DNA from 2 places in the Halomonas sp. A020 genome. Region 2 is predicted to be linked to the other one. Evidence: predicted binding sites of a transcription regulator. Region 2 holds the regulator's gene; the other holds the start of a gene.
The links. Region 2 encodes LexA, which represses DNA repair genes until DNA is damaged. Its sites were predicted from a motif close to TACTGTNTANNTANACAGTA; they were not measured.
Positions count from the first base shown of each region.

Region 1: FRH_RS11500 (Y-family DNA polymerase) is a predicted target of LexA. The motif match lies at 1,559-1,578, and genes of this name have one in related genera.

Region 1 covers NZ_AP022850.1:2,461,666-2,471,861, reverse strand. The annotation lists gene FRH_RS11510 (hypothetical protein) at 1-887, opposite strand, end outside; gene FRH_RS11505 (hypothetical protein) at 1,136-1,486, opposite strand; gene FRH_RS11500 (Y-family DNA polymerase) at 1,603-2,916, shown strand; gene FRH_RS11495 (hypothetical protein) at 2,929-3,417, opposite strand; gene FRH_RS11490 (STAS-like domain-containing protein) at 3,410-3,778, opposite strand; gene FRH_RS11485 (hypothetical protein) at 3,768-4,844, opposite strand; gene FRH_RS11480 (LexA family transcriptional regulator) at 4,875-5,540, opposite strand; gene FRH_RS11475 (hypothetical protein) at 5,818-6,015, opposite strand; gene FRH_RS11470 (hypothetical protein) at 6,064-6,390, shown strand; gene FRH_RS11465 (hypothetical protein) at 6,436-6,642, shown strand; gene FRH_RS11460 (hypothetical protein) at 6,668-6,871, shown strand; gene FRH_RS11455 (hypothetical protein) at 6,910-7,110, shown strand; gene FRH_RS11450 (ogr/Delta-like zinc finger family protein) at 7,110-7,394, shown strand; gene FRH_RS11445 (toprim domain-containing protein) at 7,556-10,196, shown strand, end outside.
Region 2 covers NZ_AP022850.1:2,971,878-2,982,073, forward strand. The annotation lists gene ung (uracil-DNA glycosylase) at 1-218, shown strand, start outside; gene upp (uracil phosphoribosyltransferase) at 319-948, shown strand; gene FRH_RS13860 (uracil-xanthine permease family protein) at 1,122-2,315, shown strand; gene mobB (molybdopterin-guanine dinucleotide biosynthesis protein B) at 2,338-2,886, shown strand; gene moaC (cyclic pyranopterin monophosphate synthase MoaC) at 2,904-3,698, shown strand; gene moaE (molybdopterin synthase catalytic subunit MoaE) at 3,744-4,178, shown strand; gene FRH_RS13880 (ribonuclease J) at 4,182-5,783, opposite strand; gene purU (formyltetrahydrofolate deformylase) at 6,057-6,911, shown strand; gene FRH_RS13890 (energy-coupling factor ABC transporter permease) at 6,927-7,598, shown strand; gene lexA (transcriptional repressor LexA) at 7,636-8,310, opposite strand; gene FRH_RS13900 (TetR/AcrR family transcriptional regulator) at 8,561-9,238, shown strand; gene FRH_RS13905 (L,D-transpeptidase) at 9,216-9,731, shown strand; gene nagZ (beta-N-acetylhexosaminidase) at 9,816-10,196, shown strand, end outside.

The DNA.
Region 1 (10,196 bases), 510 kb from region 2:
TTAAAGCTCCACATCCGGTACAATTGAACTCGTTCACTGTGGTCGGATGTTAGATAAATAAAAAACTTCGTATTTGAACGTTCAAACAAAATTTTTTCTGAACAGTAGTTCCTTACTCTCTCACACAAAGGGTCAATCTCTAGAAGTTCATTATGCAGCTTTGCCACGGATCTCGCTGAAGAGTCATGCTTGGTGTATTCCAAACGATTTATGAGATCTATCTTTTTCTTCAACTCATCAAGGAGACTTAATCTATATGCATGATTGAAAACACTTAATCCTTGAATCTCTCCCAATGTATGTGTAAGGATACTTACGTCTTTTTCGACTTTACCAGTGACTTCATTTTTTTCTTCAACTACTTTTCTAACATCCACAGCTATAGATCGCCTACCTGATTTAGCCATTTCCTGAAGCTTTGAGACAGCACCAGAAGGTAATGATTTGACCAAATCAGAAACATACTTATTTACACAACCTATCTGTTGAGCCTCTACTTCTAATTTTTTTACAATCTTACCTTTGTCATAAAAACAATCATTAACATAACCAACTCTTTCAAAGAACCGCTTTTGATTGTCATAATGAGCTACTGACTTCCTTAACTCACCTTCTGGATCAAAATCTTTAACGCATGTACTTCCAAGGAGCGACTTGATTCCATCAGTTAACTCAACAACATATCCATTTCTGTGATTTTGACCACATATATCTTTTTTCTTTTTTTCACAAAAACACTTTAAATGAGGTTCTGAATCTTTTAAGCGGTAATCTCCTATCAGTGCCACAAAATTATTGGCATTCACTGCGGTAGGGGTTTGAGTATCTACGATCTCAAGAATATCACTAGTACGCTCATAAGAATTTATATCTAATTTCTTACTCATCCCTACCCCTAGCTGTATTAGGCTCACGGATATTTTCTTAATATAACCTAGCACACAGGTAGCGCGTGAACCAATCTGGAACGGGAGGCAAATTAATACCCCCAGCCATTCCATGGCCGGGGGTATCAGTGCCGCAATCTTCTGGCGAAACAACCCTGCAACGCGTGCTTTTAGGCGACACCACCACTATGACAAATCAGCTCAGGCAATGATGTAAGCCATTGACCATAAAGCTTGTAAGCGATCTCCTACAACGCCCAGCACCTCGCCTGCCTCACCACCACCCCACGAAACTGCTTCGCGGTGATGAAGCACCCTTCTCCGCCCGTGGGCGGCAACAGGCGGCAGCGGCTGCCGACGCGCTGGGTTTTGAACAACCGGTACTCGCCCTCTACTTCCGCCACCACCAGATCCGCGTGGCCATACGAGCGGGCTTCGTCCACCACCAGCACGTCGCCTTCCATCCATGGCCCACCTGGGTGCGCCTCCTCGCTAATCTCCACCAGAAAACAGGTCGGCGGAAATTTTCGCCGGTCCATCTCCGCCACCGCCGGGTGCTCCACCCCCACCACGGCAGGCCCCAAGTAGGTCACTCGCATGCTGTTGCCCTGTGCTAGCTCCATATTCAGCGACGTATATTAGCGTTTGCCTGTCGCCTCCCTAATGTCTAATACTGTATAAACGAACAGCATTTAACAAGGGTTAAGGAGGCGACATGATCGGGTTAGTGGACTGCAACAACTTCTACGTGAGCTGCGAGCGGGTGTTCAACCCCAAGCTGAACCACCGAGCGGTGGGCATTCTCTCGAATAACGACGGCTGCATCGTCGCCCGCTCTAATGAGCTCAAAGCCCTGGGCGTGGAAATGGGCACGCCCGCCCATCATGTGCGCCATCTGGTCGAACGCGGCGAAGTGATTCTCTACTCCTCCAACTATGAGCTGTACGGTGATATGTCTCACCGGGTGCAGAGCGTGCTCGAGGAGGAGACCGCCGGCGTTGAGCCCTACTCCATTGATGAAATGTTCGTGCGCATGGATGGCTTCACGCCAGAGGCGCTGCTGGCCCACGCCAAAACCCTGCGCTGGAAAGTGCGCCGCTATACCGGCATTCCCGTGTGCGTGGGCGTAGCGGCCACCCATACCCTCGCCAAGCTCGCCAACCGCATCGCCAAAAAGCACCCCGGCTACCCCGGCGTGTGCATCCTCCACGCCGATAGCGACGAAGCCCGGCACCTGCTGGAGCAAATCGACGTGGGCGACGTGTGGGGCATTGGCCGCCGCCTGAACGAGCGGCTGCAGGTAATGGGCATCAAAACCGCCTGGGATCTGCGCGAAGCGGACGCCAAACGCCTGCGGCGCAAGTTCTCGGTGAACGTAGAGCGCACAGCGCTGGAGCTGCGCGGCATTCGCTGCCTGGAAATGAACGACCTGCACGAACCTAAACAGCGCATCATGACCAGCCGATCGTTCGGCCGCCCCACCCAGCAGCTCACCGACCTGCAAGGGGCCATCCGCCACCACGCGCAACGCGGTGCCGAAAAACTACGCCAGCAGAAAAGCCTGGCGCGTGCCGTCATGGTGTTTCTGAAAACCAACCGATTCCGGCCCGACCTGCCGCAATACTGCCCCAGCGTGGTGGTGGAACTGGAACGCCCCACCCAAGACACCCGCGAGATCCTCCACGCCGCTCAAGAGGCGCTGCGCAAAATCTACCGCCCTAACTACGCGTACAAAAAAGCCGGGGTGATGATGCTCGACCTCACCGACCAGCACCGCCAACAGCTCAGCCTGATGGACACGCCACAAACGGAAGAAGAGCGCCAACGCAGCCAAAAGCTAATGGCCACCATGGACGCTCTGAACGAGAAGATGGGAAAAGGCACGGTACGCCTGGGCCTACCAGAAAAGAACGCCCCCTGGCACCTCCGCTGCGCGAACCGCAGTCCGCGCTATACAACGCATTGGGATGAGCTGATGAAGGCGTATACGGATGAGGGGGCGGCTAAGAGGAATTTAAAGCCAAGGTAGTATTTTCACTAATTATAGAACAGAACATTTATACCGAAATGCGCGTTCAATTTCATCTAGCAAATCGTCCCTGGCGTTCAATATACCTGCTATCTCAATAGTGTAATAGTTAGGTGTGGATGCAGTGGCTTTATTATTCCCAAACGAATTAACGCCAGTGATACTTTTCTTGTGGCCTCTAAGATGATATTTCAAGGACTCCTTTTCATTACTGGAAAAGGGCAACCTATCAACCCTTCTATTTAAAGATTTAAAAGATAGCACTATTTTTGCCTCTAACGATCTATCTTTCTTACCGGCATGGTATTCGACACCATTTTCGGTTATTTCAAGCACCTGAGCAATTACCTCATCAACAGCACTTCTAAGCTCTTTCCTAAACTCTCTTTTATTATTTTGACTATTTACAACAATCCAACCAAGCACAATAAGCAGCAATGATATAAAGCTTATAAAAACCCTAAAATCATCTACGCCGTTTACATCAAAAAAATCAAGCATCCTTAGCTTCCAACATTGCATCACTTATATAGCTTTCAATCTCAGATACTAAAAAAGGATCTTCTTCAGAAACAAACTTCATTTTTTTTAAAATATCCTGCCCTTTAAAAAGGCCTGTCCTAACAAGCCCACCAAACGACTCTTCTAAAAACGAAGACCCGTAACCAAACCCACCATCAAAAATAATTTTGACATCTTCACCAGTAGCAAGGGCTGGCATTAAATGCTCATTCCTAAAAGCCTCGCCACTAAACGGTCCCTCATCTACATATCTGCCAGCAGGGAAGGGCGAAAAGTCTTTTGCTATGTTAATAACTTTCATTACGATAGCCCTATAATAAGGCGTGTTTTCAATAAGCACATTCTAGCTCCTTCTCCTTAGAACCAGAACCCATATTTTCAGGTAAAGACACTCGCCACCCTACAATAGTTCCGCTCATACTACTAGAATAGTCAATTGTTTCTGTTTCACCACCACTTTTATACCTATATCCGCCACAGTTACTTAATATAAACATTTCGCCCTCACTACAAGAGTCCACTGTTTCAACTATTTGGCGCAACCCTTTGCCACGATAAGATTTATGTGTTCTTGTAACGCTATCTATCACAGCTTCTTGAATAAGCTTAGAATCAGTTAATTTATTTCCAAGTAGATACATAAGCGATTCAATTAGACTTGGTTTTGTTTTTGGTAAGCTATCGGGAATGCCCACACCCAGATCGCAAAGCACAACTGTAAGCTGTCCATCAACCTCTTGCGAAAAAAGCCACCAAGGCTTAGTTCCCATACTAATATCAATACCGTCTCTTCTATTCCCAATATAAGCGTGCTGATTGGCATTGGTCATTGCCTCAGACATTCCCTTATAGAGCTGTATTGAAAGTGAATTAGCAATCCTACCTTTATATTTACTCAGAATATTTCCACAGTTTTCACCATTGACATTTTCACCATAAGCCGCAAGCCAACTGTAAACATCTTTTCTTTTCTCTTCGGGCGCTCGTGGAATACTGCATTTAACTAAACTTGTAAATTCTATTTTTTTAAAAACCTGTGCTACAACCTGGTCTATTGGTGCTGTTGACCTAATATCAATATAAGGAAAACGCTTTTTAAGCTGAGAAATCTCCGCATAGAGATAAATCATGCCATCAGCAACAACTTTATTAGTTTGCGAGAAATCAATCCAGATATTGACTTTCCCGTTAAGAACCAACCGTCTAATACTTTTAACAAATGAAATAAGCTTTTTTCTGGGGTCGCTCTTTACCAGAGACAAATGCTCAGGTCCAGTTAGAATAAAGTAACCACGCTTCTTTGACCTTTCCTTACTAGCTAAAGCATTTCTCTTTTTTCTTAACGCTATAGTATCTTTGGACTTTTTTAACAAATATTTCTTTTGACTGGGCGATAACTTTCTCATAAATCAAATTCCCTTTTAATTATTAGTAAATTACACAACCCGCCCAATCCGTATCTCACACCGCCCCAGAATCACCACATCGTGCATATCCTGCGGTTTGATCATTTCCGGTTGGTAGTGGTCATTGTCACTGATCAAGTACAGCGCTCCGCCCGCCAAGCGCTGCACCCGCTTAATCCGGCGCTCACCACTCACCAGCAGCAAGAACACCCCTTCCTGTTTCGGGTCGCGGTTGCTGCGATCCACCAGTACCCAGTCGCCATCGGCCAGGGTGCCGTCCATCGAATCCCCACGCACTTTGATGCCCACCACCTGGGCAGGGTCTAGCCCCTGCTCGGTCAGCTCACTGCTAGGAAAGTGAAGGGTGGTTTTGACCGGCTCGCCCTCGAAGCTACGACCAGCGCCCGCAGCAGCTTCGATGTCGTACATCTTGATGGGTGAAAGCTCTGCCGATGGTTCACTTAACGCAACCCCGAGAGGTTGAGCAGTGGCATTTACTGAACGCTGGCCTTTGAGCACGTAAAAGACATCCACACCCTCATCAGAAACGGCGGAAAGGTAGGAAGAATCAGGGCTACTGGCACCTTTTTCATATTTGATCTGGGTGGTTTTTCCTACACCCCCAATCTGCGCAAGGGCCGTCTGACTCAACCCAATCCGCTCACGTTCTTCTCTCAGGCGCTCGCCAATGCTCATTTTTATGAACCATCCTTATTGACAGGTTCATTTTTGTGAACCATTCTATTCATGTCTTTCACTTCGATACACATAGCAAAGGGAGCCACTGCCATGGCCACACCCGCTGAATCTCACTGCCACATCCCCCTGGAAGGCCACCAACAAGTGATGGCCAACAAGGTTCTTGCAGAAACCGTGGGAGAACTCGCTAAGCAAGGCTTAACAGGGGAGGAACTGCGCAAACGGGCTATCGATCTTGCCGCGGCCCTATGCGCAGGTATCCACCATGTTGCCACTACAGCTCCTTGTAATAAGCCGTCAGCTTCTTGTGAGCCGCAATGATGGCATCAGCCAGCGCTTCACCGTCCCCGGTACTCATCGCTTTGTACTCACCACCGAGATCAAAAGCACCGGTTTCACACAGCGCTAAAACGACCTCTTGGGCGGCTCTCTCCGGCTGACCCTTGGGACTAACTACACGTTGCTCAGACATTACCAAAGCCCTCCTTGGGCATCTGTAATCACAAAGGAAACCACTGCCATGGTCACCATCATTGCCACGATCATCTTGCCGCCTTCCCCCACCGTGCTGTTTCGCGGGGTGGAAGTGAACCTGAACCGCTGTTCGCCACGTACCCGCCGCACCATTGAAACGGCGCTGCGCCAGGGCACGGAGAAGCCCAACCCGCTGGCCGATCTCGAAGCGCTGGAAGAGCGCACCACCGCCCAGGCGGTGAGTCAGCTCGCTGCCACGATGCTGGCCCAAAACGCGCCGTTCGAGCAGGTGGAAGACGCCTTGTGCGAACTGCGCACCCACATGGATGAGCACTTCCTGCAGCGCAAGCTGGTGCGCTTGTACGAGCGCTAAACCGCTGCGGCCAAAGTTATTCAACCTGATACGGAAGCCTACCCCATGACCACGCCCAACGCTATTGCCCCAAAGCCAATTTATGCCCCCAAAGGCTGCACCAGCACAGTACTGACGCGCATGACCGAAGACGAACGCGCCGACCTGGAGCGCATCGCCGAGCTGGAAATGCGCTCGCTCTCGGCCACTGCTCGCATGTTGTTGCTGCGCGGCATCGCCCAGTACGACCAAGACACCCTCAATGCCGAATGACCCTGCTTGCATAAGGATGTTTGCCATGTACCAGGACCCCAAACGTGTGCGCACCCGCTACGCCGCTCTCAATTTGGATCAGTACGAGGCCCGACTGATCGATGCGCTGGTGGATTACACCGGCATCGAGCGGGCATCGCTGCTGCGCCAACTGGTGCTGAAAGAAGCCCTAGAGACGCTGGGCGTTGCGGATCTCTCACTTAGCACTGTGCCCCAGCAGGCGTCGTAAAGGCAGGGCTTTTTGAGGCCCTCAAGGAGCATTGAGGTATGGCTGACCAACCGGCACGCGGCGAACGCCTTCCGCTGAACGACCAGCTAGAGGCCGCGCTGCAGCAGGTGTGTGAACAGCAGGATTTAACCAGCCTGGACGACGCCGCCGAATGGCTACTGCGGCGGCGGCTACGTAAAGGCACCCAAGGGCTCACCGGCCGCGGCCGCGCCCTTTATCCGGTAGGGAGAAACCATTGATGTCGACCGCTTCCAAGCACCGTATGCCCTGCCCCCACTGCGGCCACAACATGCGGGTCCGCAACAGCCAGGGGCTAACACCGGTGTACCGCGAAGGGGTAGTGGAGTGCCGCAACGTGGAGTGCGGCTTTCGAGGCAAGGCGGGGTTTCAGGTGCTGCACACCCTCACCCCGAGCGATATCCCCAACGCCCGGGTGGATCTTCCGTTCGCGCCTCGCCTGATCCAGCAGATGCAATTGGACATCACCCGCCCAGCCGCCAACGACGAACGTTATGAGGGTTAAGACGATGCAGAGAGCTGCCCATCACCCAAGGCCCCCGCGGCCACCACGCCCCTTTCGGCCTGTGTGTTATGCCCGGCCGAAAGGGGGCACCCACGGCCCCGCCGGTGCCGTGAGCTAAGCCCAAGCCCAGCCCCATCCATTTGTTGAATAAGGAGGCGAGCGTGAATTCATCGCTGCGCCAGGACATTGTTGCGCGCTTAATCAGCGATTTTGAGGCGATTGAGCGCGGCCCCTACCTGCAACGGGTGCGCTGCCCGGAGTGCGGTAAGCGCGAGGCGTACATCAACGCTGACGCGCCGTGGATGCTGAAATGCGGGCGGGAAAACAACTGTGGCGCACAAATCCACATCAAAGCGCTGTTCCCGGATCTGTTCCGCTCCTGGAGCGATCGCTACAGCCCGAAAGCGAACGAAACGCCCAGTTCCACCACGCCGGTGGCCGATGGCTACCTGCGCGATGGCCGGGGCTTCGAGCTTTCCCGCATTCAGGGCTGGTACACCCAAGAGAGCTACTGGAAGCCGGAAATTGGCGGCACCGCCACCGTGCGCTTCGCCCTACCCGGCGGCGCTTACTGGGAGCGCCTGCTGGATAACCCGGAGCGCTTCGGCAAGCAGAAAGCCAATTTCGTTGGCCGCTACAAAGGCCAGTGGTGGTGCCCGCCAGCCCTCACCGCCGCTGATTTAGTAGCGGCTGAGGAAGTGTGGATTGTAGAGGGCATCTTCGATGCAATAGCCCTTTACCACCACGGCATCGCGGCGGTTTCCGCTATGAGCTGCGGCAACTACCCCGATGAGGCGTTGAACGCCCTTTCCGATGCCGCGCACCAGGCCGGTACCAGCCGCCCCACATTGGTATGGGCGCTGGATAACAACCGCGCCGGCCACAACGCTACTCATAAGCACGTAAAGCGCGCCAGGGCGGCGGGCTGGGAGTGCTACGCGGCGCAGATCCCGAACGGTGGCCACGACTGGAACGACGCCCACCAGCGCGGCGAGCTCAACGAGAAACACCAGGAAACCTACCGCTACCACGGCGACCTGCTGCTGGCCCCCACGGCCATGGCGAAGGCGCTGTTGATGTACAAGCGCCGTGAACAGCGGGAGTTCTGGTTCGAGTTCAAACGCCAGCTGTGGTGGTGGAAGCTGGACATGGACGCCTTCGACCGCGCCCTGCGCGCCGATGGGCTAGACGGCGAAGACCAGCGGCAGATCGACCCCGCCCTGCGCGATGCGGCGCTGGAGCAATCCGGCAGCGTGAAGCGCATCTGCACCTGTTTCCCCACAGCGCTGTACTACCAGGCCAACGCGGTGACCGATGAGAGCTGGTACTACTACCGCGTGGAGTTTCCCGACGGTCGCCCGCCCATCAAGAACACCTTCAGCGGCGGCCAGCTGGCCTCGGCTTCTGAGTACAAAAAGCGCCTGCTGGGCATTGCCCCCGGCGCGGTGTGGACGGGTACCAGCCAGCAGCTCGATAGCCTGCTGCAGGACCAGATCGGCAACATCAAAACCGTCGAGACCATCGACTTCATCGGCTACAGCAAGGAGCACGGCGCGTATGTGTTCGGCGATCTTGCCGTGGCCGGTGGCAAGGTGGTGCCGATCAACAGCGAGGACTTTTTCGAGCTTGGCCCCCGCCGCCAGCTGAAAACCCTCAGCCAATCCGTATCGCTGCACATCAACCCCGACCGCAAGGCGTTCAGCACTGAGTGGACGCAGCAGCTCTTGGGCGCGTATGGCTCTCGGGGCGTGGTGGCCCTGGCGTACTGGATGGGCAGCCTGCTGGCCGAGCAGATCCGCGCCGAGATGGGCAGCTTCCCGTTTTTAGAGATCGTGGGTGAAGCCGGCGCGGGTAAATCCACGCTGATCGAGTTTCTGTGGAAGCTGTGCGGCCGGCGCGATTATGAGGGTTTCGACCCCAGCAAGGCCACCATGCCCGCCCGCAGCCGTAACTTTGCCCAGGTGAGCAACCTGCCGGTGGTGCTGATCGAATCCGACCGCGAGCAGGAAGGCGGTGCCAAGCAGAAGCAGTTCGATTGGGATGAGCTGAAAACCGCCTTCAACGGCCGCTCGATCCGCGCCCGTGGCGTGAAGAACAGCGGCAACGACACCTACGAGCCGCCCTTTCGCGGCAGCATTGTGATTAGCCAGAACGCCCCGGTGCAGGCGGGCGAGGCGATTCAAACCCGTATCTGCCACCTGCATTTCACCCGGGAAGGCCAGAACAAAACCACCAAAGCGCTGGCCGAGGGGCTGGAGCGTACCGAGCTAGAGCACGTCAGCCAGTTCGCCTTGGCCGTCGCCCAACGGGAAGCCGCGCTGTTGGCCACCATCACCCAGCGCGCCCGTTTCTACGCCGACCGCTTGGCCGATGACCCGGATATCAAGGTGCTGCGCATCGCCAAGTGCCACGGCCAGCTAATGGCGTTGGTGGAGTGCCTGGGGCCGGAGGGCTTGGGGCTGTTCGACCAACAAACCATCGATATGGCCAACGGCATGGTGGAGCAGATGGCCCGCGAGCGGCAGCAATCCATCAACGCCGACCACCCGATGGTGGCCGAATTTTGGGAAGCCTTCGACTACATCGAAGGCCTGCGCGACGAGCCACAGCTGAACCACTACGGCAAGGGCAGCGAGCACATCGCCGTGAACCTTAAAGACTTCGAGCGCACCTGCGCCGAATACAAGCTGCGCACCCCCGAAATGCGCGAGCTGAAGCGCTATTTGAAGACCAGCAAGACCCGCAAGTTTATCGAATCCAACCGCACCGTGAACTCCCGCGTCCGCCTGCACGGCGGCAGCG
Region 2 (10,196 bases):
ATGCCGAGCCCAGCGTATTTCTTCTTTGGGGGAGTCACGCGCGGCAGAAAAAGGCGCTGATCGATACCTCTCGCCATTTGGTGCTGGAATCACCGCATCCTTCCCCGCTGTCGGCGCACCGTGGCTTTTTTGGCAATCGTCATTTTTCCAAAGCTAACCAGTTCTTGGAGGCGCAGGGGCGCTCGCCCATTGATTGGCAATTACCGGAAACCCCTTAACCTCATGGTCAGTTGCGGGTAGAATGTCGCGCAATTTGTAAGCATGTCGATGGTGGCTCAGCAGGCTGCCATCTTGAATCCCCTGCAGTGAGGAAGTCCCATGAGTGTCTACGCCATTAACCATCCGCTTGTTCAACATAAGCTGGGACTAATGCGCGAAGCTGATTTGAGCACTAAAAGCTTTCGTGAACTGGCAGGTGAAGTGGCTAAACTCCTGACCTACGAAGCGACCAAGGGTCTGGAGCTCGAAGATCATGAGATTCAAGGCTGGAACGGTGAGCCTATAGCGACACGTCGCTTGAAAGGCAAAAAGGTGACCATCGTTCCGATTCTGCGGGCAGGCTTAGGTATGTTGGAAGGCGTGACAGACCTTATTCCTAGCGCGCGGGTCAGTGTCGTTGGCCTGTATCGCGATGAAGAGACGCTGCAGCCGGTGCCGTATTTTGCAAAATTCGCCAACGACATCGAAGAGCGTATGGCGATTGTGATCGACCCGATGCTGGCAACCGGTGGTTCGATGGTGGCTACGTTGGACATGCTGCGTGAGCGTGGCTGTGAACACATGAAAGTCATCGTATTGGTGGCTGCCCCTGAAGGGATTAAACGGGTGCAAGATGCGTATCCCGATGTAGAAATTTACACTGCCTCGGTGGATGACCGACTCGATGAGAATGGCTACATCGTCCCCGGCTTGGGAGACGCCGGCGACAAAATTTTCGGAACGCGCTGAGCGCTCCGTCTCGAAACGCCCCTTACGCTTTGCGTTAGGGGCATTTTTTTGCCTCCGTGACTTGGCTATGTACGAACACTATCTGCGCTAGCCGCCATTTCGTACAAAACCTAATAACAGACCCCAGGAGTGGTGTGATGATAACGAGTGCGAGACAAGAGTCTTGGCCAAAAATGTTACTGACCGGCGCGCAGATGCTGTTCGTGGCCTTTGGTGCATTGGTACTGGTTCCGCTATTGACTGGGTTAGATCCCAGCGTGGCGCTGTTTACAGCCGGACTCGGTACGCTGGTCTTTCATGGCGTCACCAAGCAGAGCGTGCCGGTATTTCTGGCCTCCTCGTTTGCCTTCATCGCGCCCATTCAGGGCTCTGTCGCCAGCTTCGGCGTGTCGGCGACGCTGGGTGGGTTGATGGCGGCCGGGTTGGTGTACGTGGTGATTTCTCAGGCGGTACGGCTGAAAGGGACGGCTTGGCTGCACCGGCTGTTGCCCGCCGTGGTGGTCGGTCCCGTCATCATGGTGATTGGTTTGGCGCTCGCCCCGGTCGCCGTCAGCATGGCAACCGGCGAGACCAGCGACTCCATTGGCTACGGCCAAGCGATATTTCTTTCCATGGCAAGTCTGTTGGTGACCCTGGTGCTCGCAGTATTTGGCCGCGGCCTGTTGCGTTTGGTGCCCATCATGGGCGGTATTGCAACGGGCTACGCGCTGGCGCTCATCATGGGAGTGGTTGACTTTACGCCGGTGCGCGATGCGGCTTGGCTGTCGTTACCCAACTTTACGGCGCCTAGTTTCCATTGGGCGGCCATCCTGTTCATGATTCCGGTCGCGATTGCGCCTGCCGTCGAGCATATTGGTGACATGGTGGCGATTGGTTCGGTCACGCGTACCAACTATCTGGAAAAGCCTGGCTTGCATCGCACGCTACTGGGCGATGGTTTGGCCACCACCGTCGCTGCGCTGTTTGGTGGGCCGCCCAACACGACTTACTCAGAAGTCACCGGTGCCGTGACGCTGACCAAGGCCTTCAATCCGATGTACATGGTGGTGGCGGCGGTCATCGCTATCGTTTTGGCCTTTGTCGGCAAGCTTGGTGCGCTACTGCAAACCATCCCTGGGCCAGTCATGGGGGGCATCATGACGCTTCTGTTTGGCTCGATTGCCGTGGTCGGTATGAATACTCTCGTGCGCGCAGGGCAGTCGTTGACGGCGGCGCGTAACTTGGTGGTGGTGTCGCTGATCTTGGTGTTTGGCATCGGCGGTATGCAATTTGGTGGCGGGCAGTTCACGCTACAGGGCGTAAGTTTGGCCGCTCTGGTCGGCATTGCGTTAAACTGGTTGCTACCAGCAGAAAAAGAGGGTGAGTGAGTCGTGACAGACAGGATGCGTTATGAGTGAGGCGCTACGCTGCCCGTTTCCGGTTCTGGGGGTGGCTGCCTGGAGTGGTACCGGTAAAACCACGCTGTTAGAGCAATTGTTGCCGCTTCTGCGCGGCATGGGAGTGTCGGTGGCGGTTATCAAACATGCGCACCATCATTTCGACGTGGACCAGCCGGGTAAGGACAGCTACAGGTTACGCAGCTCGGGGGCAGCGCCCATGTTGATTGCGTCGCGCCATCGCTATGCGCTGATGCAAGAGACGCCGGGGCAAGAGGAGCCCGACTTGGCCCATTTGCTGGCATTAATGGCTCCCCATTCGCCTGATTTGGTAATTGTGGAAGGCTTCAAAGCTTGGCCGATACCTAAGTTGGCGCTCTATCGAGAGGGAATTGGAGACCCGGCGATTCTTTCCGACCCTTGGGTGCAGGCCGCAGCGTTGACCGGCGAGCCTCCTGTGAAGCTTGCGTCTTCGGTCACGCGTTTGGATTTGAATCGCTGTGACGCGATCGCCCGCTGGGTCAGTGACTGGGCCGACCAGCAGCGGCGCAACTTGGCTTGATGATAAAAGGTGACACCATGCAGTTAACCCACCTGAACGCGCACGGCGAAGCCAATATGGTCGACGTCGGCGATAAGCAAGAGACACGTCGAGAGGCCGTCGCCTCGGGGCGTATCGTCATGCAGCCTGCTACCTTGAAGTTGCTGAGCGACGGCGCGTTGCCCAAAGGCGATGTGCTGGCCACGGCGCGTATTGCAGGGATCCAAGCGGCTAAACGCACCCACGAGCTCATTCCTCTGTGCCACTCGCTGGCACTTTCTAAAGTCGCGGTAGAGTTCGACATTGACCATGATCAAGGGTGTGTGAATGTGTCGGCCATGTGCCGTTTGAATGGCCGTACCGGGGTCGAGATGGAGGCGCTGACTGCCGTATCGGTCGCCTGCCTGACGCTTTACGATATGTGTAAAGCGGTCGACAAGGCAATGCGTATCGAAGCGGTACAGCTGGATAGCAAGCAGGGCGGACAGCGCGGCGATTACCGCCGCGACATGACGGCTCCCATCGTCACTGGTGAAGGTGCTGCGGGCGAGGTGAGCCTCGGCGAGCGCTGTGTCTCACCCTGTGTGCGGGTCAAGTTTTTGGCCGAGCTGCGCGAGCGCGTTGGGGAGAGTGATTTGGCCATTGGGTTGGACAAATTGCCAAGCCGTGATGTGGCTGGGCTAAAAGCCGCGCTCAAAGCTCAAGATGCGCGCTTCTCAGTGCTGGCAGACCGTCGAACGCTGTGCGCGATTAACCAGGTGATGGCCAACGACAGCGCACGCATTACCGATGAAGACGAAGTGGCCTTTTTCCCCCCGGTGACCGGAGGCTGAGCCGTGTCCGTTAACGAACAAAAAGCACCCGACATAGGGGTAGTCGTGCAGTCTGCTCCGTTCTCCATGGCCTACGGTTATGAAAGCGCGTTGCGCCAGCGTACCGACATTGGCGCGATCGTCACCTTTACGGGGCTGGTGCGAGATTTCAACGAAACGCCCGACGTCATCGGTTTGACCCTGGAACACTACCCAGGCATGACCGAGCGCACCTTGGGACGTATTGCAGAGCAAGCGTGTCAGCGGTGGTCATTGCAAGCGGTGAGGGTCATTCATCGCGTGGGAGATTTGTCGCCGGGGGATCCCATTGTCAGGGTGCTAGTCGCCAGTGCACATCGCCGAGATGCCTTTGAGGCCTGCGATTTCATCATGGACTATTTGAAGACTCAGGCACCTTTCTGGAAGAAGGAGCGTTCTAGCCAGGGAGCGTACTGGGTGAAAGAGCGCGACACCGATCAGCAAGACGCTGCTCGGTGGTAGTGCTCAAGGCTCGTCGTTCAATTCCTCGATGGTTGGCATCTCGGCGGCCATGATCTGTAGGTGCACCTCGGGCATATGCTGCAAGTGATTCGCCAACCAGTGTACCAACCGAGGCTGTAGCGCATGGCGTAAATCGGCTAGTGTATCTGCGGTGATCTCATCGAGTTGCTCGTCGAGCCACTCGCTAAAGCTGTCTTCATCCATGGGGCTGGCCCCGCTAGCATCCAGCATCAAGCGTCCAATGCGGCACCAGCCCGTCTCAGTGGCAGCTACCGGCAAAGCCAAAAAAAGGCTGCCGCGACGTGCCGAGGAGTGGCCCGTATCCAAGCCAGGATGAGCGACCACGCTATTTTGATTGACGATGCAGGGAGGCTGAGGATAGCGCGTCTCGCAGCGTAACCCTTGCTGGTCGAGTACTAGCATGTCGCCATTCACAGGCGTCAGCGGTGCTTGAATGCCCAGCTCTTCGGCAAGCGCTTGATGCGCCGCTTGATGGCGAGCCTCGCCATGCACCGGTAGCAGCATTTTGGGTCTGACCCACTGATAGAGCTTTCTAAGCTCTTCCTGGGCAGGGTGTCCGGTAGCGTGAAGCTCGGGATGGTGCGTTTCATCGAACAGCGTGACATCGAGTTGCAACAAACGCTTTTTAAGCTGCTCGATGGGGCGCTCATTGCCTGGAATGGCTTTGGCAGAAAAAATCACGCTATCGCCCGGTTCTAAATCGACAAAGGGGTGGCGACGCTGGGCCAAGCGTTGCAAGGCGGCGCGAGGCTCGCCCTGGCTACCGGTGGCAATGATCACGACCTCTTCAGGGGGGAGGTAGCCCAGGTCATGGGCGGGCACCAGGGGCGGGAAGTCGTCCAAATAGCCCAGGCCTCTGGCCACACTCACCATCCGCTCCATCGAGCGGCCCATCAGGCTAACCCGGCGTCCACTCGCCTGGGCTGCCAAACCAATGGCCAATACCCGCGCCAGGTTGCTGGCAAAGCAAGACACGACCACCCTGCCTGTGCAAGCGCTCAGCGTTTTCGCCAACGCCTTGGCTACGTCCCCTTCGCTGGCCGACTGTCCCGGCATGGGCGCGTTGGTTGAATCCCCTACGAGCAAATCGACCGGTGCCAGTGCTCTGAATTGAGCCGCATTGACCGGTGAGCCAATGAGCGGGGTTGGGTCCAGTTTCCAATCACCCGTGTGGAGAATGCGGTAATCCCCCGCTTGCATCATGATGGCGCAGCTCTCGGGGATGGAGTGGGTGACGCTGAGATAGCGAAGGGTGAAGGGGCCACTCTCTACTGCCTCCCCCGGTTCGATGGTCTGGATCGCTGCGCTACTGAGCTGATGTTCGGCAAACTTGTAGCGCAAGAGTCCCGCTGCGAGTGGGGTGGCAAAAATCGGGCAGCCCCATTTGGGCCAAAGCCACGCCACGGCGCCGATGTGGTCTTCATGGCCGTGGGTAATGAACAGGGCTTTGGGGGTGATCTTGAGCGCTTCCAGGGTTTCCGTGTTGGGCACTTGAAGCGGAGAATTCGGCAGGTCTTGGCGAATCATCATGCCGCAATCAACGGCGATCCACTGATCGTCATACCCATACAGCGTGAGGTTCATTCCAATTTCGCCACAGCCACCAAGCGGTAGCAGGCGCAGGGGCGGGCGGCGACGGGGACGAAGTTGAACGCGTGATGGATGCATCAGTTATGAAAAGCCTAGAAAGTAATATCTTAACTATACGGGATGCGGGGGGCGGGTAACAATCATCGCGGCACCAGACCGCGGTGCTTCCTTATCTTGCTTACGTTACACTAATGCGGCTAAAGCGTTTATCTGCCGTTAGGCAGGTGCTTGGCGAGCGTGCCGTTAAATACGTTAAGAGTGTCTGTGATGTCTCATTATTACCGTTTAGTTGTTTCCTGCCCCGATCAGGTGGGCATTGTGGCGCGTGTCTCAAGCTTTATTGCTCAGCAGGGTGGTTCCATTACCGAAGCAAGCCAGCACTCTGATTTAGAGACTGGTCGCTTTTTCATGCGCTATGAAATTCTGGCGGACTCACTGGGTATGTCGGCGGAAGCGTTGCGCACGGCGTTCGAGCCCGTCGCCGCCGAATTCGATATGCAGTGGTCGTTGGTAGATACGCAAAAGCGTCGCCGTGTGGTGCTCATGGTGTCTAGAGAGTCTCACTGCTTGGTCGACTTGCTGTATCGCTGGCAAGCAGGCGAGCTGGATTGCGATATCGTGGGCGTCATTTCTAACCATGACGATATGCGTTCACTCACGGAGTGGTACGGTATTCCCTATCATCACGTACCGGTCGATCCTACCAACAAGCAGCGGGCATTCGATCAAGTGCAAGAGCAGATCGATGCGGCCCGCGCCGACTGTGTGGTGCTGGCGCGCTACATGCAAATACTGCCGCCTTCCCTTTGCGAACGCTATGCGGGCCGAGTCATCAATATCCACCACAGTTTCCTGCCGTCGTTCGCGGGTGCCAAGCCGTATCATCAAGCTTATGAGCGCGGTGTGAAGCTGATCGGTGCGACCTGCCATTACGTCACCGAAGAGCTGGACGCGGGCCCGATCATCGAGCAGGACATACATCGGGTCAGCCATTGCCACACGCCGACCGATCTCGTTCGCTTCGGTCGCGACGTTGAAAAAGCGGTGTTGGCGCGTGGTTTACGCTGGCACTTGGAAGATCGTGTGCTCATTCACGGCAATAAAACAGTCGTCTTTAGTTAATCTACCGGGGGCGCTATGTCGTTTGCACAGAGCGTATTGGCACCATGGGCGCTGGTGATGACGTGGTTGTTGTCATTGGGCATGGTGGGCTGGTGCATTTGGCTGCGCCCTTGGCAACCGTTGCTCGAAGATACCGCGCTCCAACATCGATGGTTGGCCGCGACGCTTGTCGTCATGCTGTTTTGGCAGCTTCGCGCCCAAGCAGTGGATTGGTTGACGCTTCACCTAGTATTTACGGTGTTAATGACGCTGGTCTTTAAAATGCCGTTAGCGCTGCTGAGCAACGTAATGATCAACGCTGCCATGGTAGCGATTGGACGTAACGAGTGGAACCTGCTTGGGGCGAACGTACTGGTGACTGGCATCGTGCCTGCTATGGTGACAGGCATCGTGTGGCGTCTGGTGGATCGCCGCCTGCCGGATAATTTGATGGTGTTCTTATTCGCCTGCGGATTTTTCGGCGCAGCGCTGTCGACGTTAGGTGGCGGGCTTGTCGCGGTGGCGCTCATCATATTGGCGGGCACGGATCCTGAGGCCGTATATCTCGCTCAAGAGTATGCCCGCTTTTTACCGCTGCTGATGCCGTCGGAAGCCTTCATCACCGGGATGCTGCTCAGCATCTTGCTAGTCTACCACCCAAGTTGGGTGGCCACCTTCAATGACCACCGTTACATCGACTCACAGTAAATACACTTCGTGTGCCGGGTCTGACCACGGCCTCAGCTCAGCCGAGCGCTTGTCCGTTTCCGCCCCGAATAACGCCGACGCCGACACCCTCGATATCCAGTTGTTGGGTGCGCAGATCGATCTCGATCGGTGGGAAGTCGGCATTCTCGGCGATCAACGTGACTTGATGGCCCTGGCGTTTAAAACGCTTGACCGTCACTTCGTCTTCTAACCGTGCTACGACGATCTGGCCATCGCGTACGCGATCAGTGCGATGAACGGCCAGAAGGTCGCCTTCCAAAATGCCGACATCTTTCATGGAGAGGCCGCGTACACGTAATAGGTAATCGGCTTTGGGCGTAAAATACTCGGCTGGAAGCGGGCAGTAGCGGTCTATGTGTTCGGCAGCCAAGATTGGACTACCGGCGGCAACTTCGCCAATCACGGGTAGCCCATTGGGTACAGGCTCGGAGGCGGCCGTTGTCGATGCTGGCACTTCGCTAGGTTCCAGCACCTCCTGGTTCGGTAGCCGAATTCCCCGCGACGTATTTCGAATGATGCGTATGGCGCCTTTACGCTCGAGCGCACGCAAATGCTCCTCGGCAGCATTTGGAGAGCGGAACCCTAGCGCCTTGGCGATTTCAGCGCGCGTTGGCGGGTACCCCAGGTCACCCATGGTTTTGACGATGAAATCAAATACGTGCTGCTGACGTGCTGTGAGTGGACGAGACATACCAAACTCCAAAACAGTGAAAAGACAGTAGCTACATGTCGGCTTAATCAGTATGTGTTTAAGTATACAGTATGTTGCTCTGTCCAGTACATGGTCCATGACAAACGCCAGTACATAGCGAGCGCTTTGAAAGCTAGGTAAACAAGGCGCCGCCCATGGACCGTTGGCGAACTGGATAAGTGATTGAGCCTGTCAGACATATGTCATAGTATGCAGCGTTGTTTAAAACACCTGTTTTTTGGAGGGCGAGATGGCCCAATCAGATACGGTAACGCGTATATTAGACACGGCAGAGGTGCTATTTGCAGAGCGAGGCTTTGCCGAGACGTCGCTGCGCAATATCACCAGCAAGGCACGCGTCAATTTGGCGGCCGTCAACTACCACTTTGGTTCCAAAAAAGCGCTGATTCAAGCGGTGTTCGCTCGCTATCTCGATCCGTTTTCGGCACGTTTTCATACGGCACTGGATGAACTCGAGACGCGCCATCAAGGCCAACCGATTCCTTTGGAAGTGCTGCTTGAGACCATGGCGACCACGGTGTTGGCCGTCCCGGCAGAACGCAATAGCCTGAAAGTGTTCATGAGGCTCCTGGGTCTGGCGTATAGCCAGGCTCAGGGGCATTTAAGGCGTTATATTCAGCAGCAATATGGCGACGTGTTTACGCGCTTCACCGAGCTGGTGCGCCAAGCGACCCCAGACCTGCCGGACGCTGAGCGTTTCTGGCGGCTACACTTTATGTTGGGAACGGTGATATTCACGCTGTCAGGCTTGGATGCGCTGCGTGATATCGCCGCCAAGGATTACCAAGAACAGGTCACGGTGCGGGATCTGGTACGACGCCTGCGGCCCGTCGTGGTCGCCGCCATGAATGCGCCGTTGCCCGCCGCGGTTGAAGAGGGTCATCATGAAAACGCCCAAGCTAGCTGAGCTGCCGCCTACACACGGTGGTTGGATAGAGATCGATACCCAGCGTCAGAGACTCTGCTGGTGGCAAGGTAACGATATTCAGCATGAGTGTACGATTTCGACGGGGCTGGCAGGCGTTGGGCAGGAAGAGGGCAGCGGTCAAACGCCGCTTGGCTGGCACTACGTGCGCGCATCGATTGGCCAAGGCTGTCCCGATAACGCGGTATTTCGGGGTCGCCGGTGGACGGGCGAAGTCTATTCGCCAACTCTCGCGGCCAGCTTCCCCAAGCGTGACTGGATCCTGACGCGGATACTTTGGCTATGCGGTTTGGAGCGCGGCGTGAATCGCGGGAGAAACGTCGATTCCCAGCGGCGCTACATATACTTGCATGGCACCCCGGAGGATCAGCCCATGGGCACGCCAGCCTCACACGGTTGTATACGCGTGCGCAATCACGATTTACATTTCCTATTCGATCACGCCCAGCCCGGTACGCCGGTTTGGCTGCATTAAGCCCACCCACAGGACGTCGCGCCAGAATTTTGACACGCCAAGCGGTTAGTCTAGAATGGCGCCCTTTTTGTTGGACTCACCATCATGACGCAACCCATTGGCCCGGTCATGCTCGACCTTGAAGGGCCACAGTTAACCAACGCTGATAAGCGCCTGCTAAAAGATCCTGCCGTAGGCGGTGTGATTCTGTTTGCTCGTAACGTCGAAGACGCGTATCAGGTTCGCAAGCTGTGCGACAGTATTCGTCGTGTGAGAGGCGATTTGCTACTGGGGATTGACCAAGAGGGGGGGCGTGTCCAGCGAATCAAGCAGGGCGTTACCCGGCTACCCGCTATGGCGCGTCTGGGTGAGCTGTTCGCCAGCGACCCGGTCGCGGGTGTGAGTCTTGCCAAAGATACCGGCTGGCTGTTGGGCATGGAGATGGCCGCCTGCGGATTGGATATCAGCTTCGCCCCCGTATTGGAC